Regions from separate parts of the Lysinibacillus sp. FSL K6-1151 genome, predicted to be linked through region 2. Evidence: a T-box and tRNA genes for the amino acid it is inferred to sense, from the RefSeq annotation. Region 2 holds a T-box; the other holds one or more tRNA genes.

Region 1 (3,168 bases), 150 kb from region 2:
ATACCCCTTATTCAATCTGTGTAGCCAGAAACCAACGGCGGAAGCGGCATGTACCATTATTGGTGATGGAAAAAATGAGAAAGCATCTAGAGTTTCCTACAGCAGGAGAAGGGTTTGATGAAGTGCATATTGTACATGAATCAAGTCCCTATGATATCTCTCGACAGCAATTTGTCTCACTTATACAAAGCCAACCCACTTATGAAGAACTGTTTCAAACACTTCGATCAGTCCCACTTTTTAAAGAAATTTATCATTTCAATCAAGAAAATCCATACCATCAATTTTTACTATGTCAGCATACGTATTTCGTGTTTGCCTATATCAATGAATACTACTTGGAAAGCGATAAACTGGCACTACAATTGGCTGCATTGTTCCATGATGTCGGCAAACCATTTTGCAAAAAATATAAACCATTGCAACAACGATATGGCTATTATGGGCATGAAAATGTATCTGCCCAATTGGTTTGTCATTTTCTCGTAGAGTTGGGCTTTGAAGAGGATTTTGTGTTGAAGGTTGTTCATTTAGTGCAATTTCATATGTTAATCCAGTATGGGGGCGATAAAGGCGGAAGCCAAATTTATCACTTATTAGATGGTGATTTATTAACAAGACTTTATTTCTTCCGAGAGGCAGATCAATTTGCTAAATAAAAAGGAAAGGAAGTGGAACTATGACGAAATTAATGAAATACCCAAGAAGCTTTCATTTACCCTGGAGCAGGGGCTATACCCATGATGATAAAGTTGCTAAAAATGTGAATCATTTTATAGGAAAAGAAGTGGTGGTCACTGAAAAACTAGATGGGGAAGGCACTACGCTTTACAAAGACTATATGCATGCCAGAAGCATCCATTCAGCCAATCATCCTTCTAGACATTGGATAAAAACATTTCATGCAAGTTTTGCGTATCGAATTCCTAATGATTGGCGCTTATGTGGAGAAAATATGTATGCGAAGCATTCCATTTATTATCAAGCCTTAACAAGTTATTTTTATTTATTTAGTATTTGGAATGAAGATAATATTTGTTTAAGTTGGGATGAAACGGTCGCTTTTGCAGCTGAGTTAGGTATTGAAACAGTACCCGTTTTATATCGGGGTATTTTTGATGAAGAACAAATAAAACGGACATTTACTGGTAAATCCATTTTTGATGGTGAACAAGAGGGGTATGTGATTAGAAACGCTGCCTCATTCCATTATGATGATTTTCGCTATAATTTAGGAAAATTTGTGAGACCGCAACATGTTCAAACAAGCGATCATTGGCTACAGGAAGAAATGATTCCAAATGGCTTAAAATAAAATGGATCTAACAAAATTACTTTGATTAAAGATTAAATAAAAAGGACTGAGAAAAATGTAATACTAAATCAATTACTCCAAAAATATATAATATGAGGAAGTGTGCAAGGAATGCATATCCCTTTTGAAAAGGGCTTACAGGTTCGATTCCTGTCATCCTCACGCAAAGGTAAATAAAAATGAACTCTCATTTCTACACGAGAGTTCATTTTTTTTATTTAGTATAGTTATCGAAGTAACCTTGAATATAAATCATAGGTGTTCCTTTGTCACCTGAGCCAGATGTTAGATCAGATAGCGAACCGATTAGGTCTGTTAAGCGACGAGGTGTTGTTCCTTGTGCAGCCATTTGACCCGTTAAATCTTCATCTTTATTTTGAATGTATTCAGAAATAGCGGCTTTTAATTCTTCACCTCGAAGGTTAGCAAAGTCGTTATCTGCTAAGTATTTCAATTTAACCTCGTTTGGTGTTCCATGCAATCCAGCCGTAAACGCTGGTGAAACAACAGGGTCTGCAAGCTCCCAAATTTTACCCACTGGATCTTTAAATGCACCGTCACCATAAATCATGACTTCTACCGTTTTGCCTGTTGCCTCTTTAATTTTTGCTTGGATTCCATCAACAATTGGCTGACAAGTATGGGGGAATAGTTTTACACTATCCTCTGTCGCTTTGTTAGAGCCAAGAAGACCATATTCTGCATTGAAGCCAGACCCATTAATAGACTCAGCTAAAATATTATCAAGGCTGTAAACTTTTTCAGCACCGTTTGCTGTTAAAATGCGCTTTGTACGGAAGCGTGTATGAATATCACATGTTAATACACTCTTTGTATAATTTAAAATTGTTTTTGGGTTATTAGAGAAGATGACTTCACATTTAGCGCCTTCTGCTTCAATTAACTCTTTATAGTATTCGATATAATCTACACCCGTGAATGTATGTTTTTGGTAGCCAAAATGTTCACGGAATTCAACCTCATTTAATGTATCTGTCCAAGGGTTAATGCCTTTTACATCTAACTCATCAATATCTACAAGGTGATTACCTACTTCATCGGATGGGTAGCTTAGCATTAGTACAACCTTTTTAACACCTTTGGCAATACCACGTAAACAGTTGGCAAAGCGGTTTCGACTTAAAATCGGGAAAATAACGCCGACAGTATCATCGCCGAACTTAGCTGCCACATCTACAGCGATATCATCTATTGATGCATAGTTACCTTGTGCACGTGCTACAACAGATTCAGTTACTGTGACAATATCACGATCCTCGATTGCATAGCCTTCAATTGTCGCAGCATTTAACACTGTATCTACAACGATTTGTTCAATATTATCGCCTTCGTTAATAATAGGACCACGAAGACCTCTTACAACTGTACCGATTACACGTTCCAACTTAATCTCTCCTCATTCTATCAATCGTAAAGTGAAATAAAATCCATATGATTTTACTATACGCTCCAGTAATGATATAAGTAAAATTAATAGTTCATATAATAGCTATAAGAGGTGCTTATATGATAGGGAAATTAGATTTATATCGTATTTTTAGTGTTGTAGCAAAAAATAATAGCTTTTCGAGTGCGGCTAAGGATTTATATATGACACAGCCTGCTGTTAGTCAGGCAATGATGCAATTGGAGAAGGAGCTTGGAACACGTCTTTTTAATCGAACTCCAAAAGGTGTGACGCTGACAACAGAGGGTAGTCTTCTCTTTGAATATACGAATTCAGCTTTAGGGCTTTTAGATGCTGGTGAAGAAAAGTTGCTAGAGTTTAAAAATTTAACAACAGGGCAATTAAAACTAGGAGTAGGGGATACCATTTCACGCTTCTTTTTAAT
Region 2 (3,168 bases):
AAAAAATTACAAAACCTTTCATGAGAGATTTCAATTTTGGAAAAGCAAAAAAGCCATTTTAGATTCTCCCCTAAAGGATGGTCTAAAATAGCTTTTATTTGTTTTTTATTTTGGTGCGATTACGTCTTTACCACCCATATAAGGTCTTAAAACTTCAGGAATCACTACGCTTCCATCAGCTTGTTGATAGTTTTCCAGGATAGCCGCAACTGTACGACCAATGGCAAGACCTGAACCATTTAATGTGTGAACATACTCTGGTTTTGCATTTGGTTCACGACGGAAGCGGATATTTGCACGTCGTGCTTGGAAATCCTCAAAGTTAGAACAAGAAGAAATTTCACGGTACATGTTTTGTGCTGGAATCCACACTTCTAAATCATATTTCTTCGCTGCAGTAAAGCCTAAATCGGCTGTACACATTTTTAGTTTACGATATGGTAATCCTAATAATTGCAGTACTTTTTCAGCATGACCTGTTAATAGCTCTAACTGTTCGTATGATTCCTCTGGTTTTACAAAACGAACTAGTTCTACTTTATTGAATTGGTGTTGACGGATTAAACCACGTGTATCACGTCCTGCAGAACCTGCCTCTGAGCGGAAGCATGCACTGTATGCAGCAAAGCCTTGTGGTAAAGCCTCAGCTGGTAATATTTCATCACGATAGAAGTTCGTTACTGGAACCTCTGCTGTTGGAATCATGAAATAATCAGTTTCTTCTAATTTGAATACATCTTCCTCGAATTTTGGAAGCTGTCCAGTACCTGTTAAGCTATCACGATTTACAATGACAGGTGGTAGCATTTCCTCATAGCCATGCTCTTCTGCATGTAAATCCATCATAAACGTCATTAATGCACGTTCTAAACGAGCTCCAAGACCACGGTAGAATAAGAAACGGCTACCTGTTACTTTTGCGCCACGTTCAAAATCCACAATTTTCAAATCTGTCGCTAGATCCCAGTGTGCTTTAATATCAAAATCAAATGCTGGAATTTCGCCCCAAGTATATTCCTCAACATTGTCGTCCTCTGTTGTACCTACTGGGACAGATTCATGAGGAATGTTTGGTAAACGCATCATCATATCTTTAAAGCGCTCTTCTACATCATTTAATTGATTGTCTAATTCTTTAATTTCATCGCCTACCTGACGCATACGAGCAATGACTTCATCTGCGTTTTCCTTATTGCGCTTCATAAGTGAAATTTGTTCAGATACTTTATTACGTTCTGCTTTTAATTCTTCTGTTTTAGCAATTAATTCACGACGCTTTGCATCTAAGCCTTCAAAGTCATCTAAGTTACCTAAATCTTCATTACGTGTTAATAGCATTTCTTTAATTTCCGCGAAATTATCGCGTACACGTTTAATATCTAACATATTCATACCTCCAATAGTTTCTTTAATGATGGGAAATTGTTGCATCAAAATAAACACAAAAAAGCCCTCATCCCTGGAAAGGGACGAGAGCTACCCGCGTTGCCACCCTAATTGACTAGGCGTATGCCTAATCCACTTATTTTATAACGGCATTTCAGCCGGCTACAGCCTACTTCACTCACTTCGACTGTGCAACTCCAGGACGGATTCACAAGTGCTTTTATCAGCTTCCACCAACCGCTGACTCTCTAAAAAAAACGTGCTTGCTACTACTTCCCATCATCGTGTTCAATTATTTAAATTTTAACCATACTGTACTATATGAAAACAAATTTTGCAAGTCATACCATAGAGGAGACAAAATATTCAAGAATTCGCTTATCTGCTGTTAATTCAGGATGAAACGAACAACCTAATAAATGACCATCTTGCGCCAAAATTATTTTTCCGTCATGCTGAGCGAGAACATCAACATCTTTACCTACCGCTTCAATATGAGGTGCACGAATAAAAACTGCTGGAATATGTGCACCTATTTTAGGAATATCCAGTTGAACTTCGAAGCTATCTATCTGACGTCCAAATGAATTTCTTGCTACCGTCACATCCATAACTGCTAAATGCGGTTCGTCATCCACTAATTGATTGGCTAATAAAATTAATCCTGCACATGTGCCAAATACCGGTAAACCTTGCTGTGCAAGTTCACGGATTGGCTCTAGTAGGTCAAAACGGTCCAGCAATTTTCGCATTGTCGTACTTTCCCCACCAGGTAGTACAAGTCCATCGAGATTCACTAAATCCTTCTTCTGTTTTACTAAAATCGCTTCACAATCAAGCCCTTCTAACATTTGGACATGCTCACGGACTGCTCCTTGTAATGCTAAAACACCAATTCGTTTCATTTTACCAGCCTCGCTCTTGCATACGCTCGTTTTGCCCAAGCTGTGCAATATCAATACCCTTCATTGGTACACCGAGCTCTTTAGATATTTCAGCAATTAGCTTATAGTCTTTATAGTGGATAGTCGCCTCCACAATAGCACGTGCAAATTTTTCTGGATTTTCGGATTTGAAAATACCAGAGCCCACGAAAACGCCATCAGCTCCAAGCTCCATCATTAATGCAGCATCGGCTGGCGTAGCAACACCACCTGCCGCAAAATTTACTACTGGTAAACGACCAAGACGTTTAATTTCTCTTAATAATTCGAAAGGAGCCCCCAGTAATTTTGCCTCCGTCATTAATTCATCTTCTGTCATACCCACTACTTTACGTACCTGAGCATTTACTTTGCGAATATGTCGAACTGCCTCCACTATATTCCCTGTTCCTGGTTCACCTTTTGTTCGTAGCATTGACGCGCCTTCTCCGATACGACGGGCTGCTTCACCTAAATCACGACAGCCGCACACAAACGGTACTGTGTAATCACTTTTTAATAAATGGTATTCTTCATCTGCTGGTGTTAAAACTTCACTTTCATCAATATAATCAACCCCCATTGCCTCTAAAACGCGTGCTTCAACGATATGCCCTATACGTGCCTTTGCCATAACAGGAATGGTTACAGCCGCCATTACTTCCTCCACAATACGAGGATCAGCCATACGTGCAACGCCACCTGCCTTACGAATATCTGAAGGTACCCTTTCTAATGCCATAACGGCTACAGCGCCTGCTGCTTCTGCTATTTTTGCTTGCTCTGCATTAATGACGTCCATAATAACGCCGCCCTTTTGCATTTCTGCCATTCCACGTTTTACTAACTCTGTACCTGT

Evidence for each region. The T-box of region 2 lies ahead of serS (serine--tRNA ligase). A T-box ahead of a tRNA ligase gene usually reads a tRNA of that ligase, here a tRNA-Ser.
Region 1: it has a tRNA-Ser gene. The T-box ahead of serS (serine--tRNA ligase) is inferred to sense a tRNA for this amino acid. The anticodon was not compared.

Annotation. Positions count from the first base shown of each region.
Region 1 is NZ_CP152040.1:4,521,621-4,524,788, reverse strand. Features, by position in the region: gene MHI04_RS22030 (AAA family ATPase) at 1-659, shown strand, start outside; gene MHI04_RS22025 (RNA ligase family protein) at 680-1,315, shown strand; tRNA gene MHI04_RS22020 (tRNA-Ser) at 1,410-1,477, shown strand; gene MHI04_RS22015 (coenzyme F420-0:L-glutamate ligase) at 1,530-2,720, opposite strand; gene MHI04_RS22010 (LysR family transcriptional regulator) at 2,843-3,168, shown strand, end outside.
Region 2 is NZ_CP152040.1:29,597-32,764, reverse strand. Features, by position in the region: gene serS (serine--tRNA ligase) at 106-1,386, opposite strand; T-box leader at 1,463-1,678, opposite strand; gene pdxT (pyridoxal 5'-phosphate synthase glutaminase subunit PdxT) at 1,728-2,291, opposite strand; gene pdxS (pyridoxal 5'-phosphate synthase lyase subunit PdxS) at 2,293-3,168, opposite strand, start outside.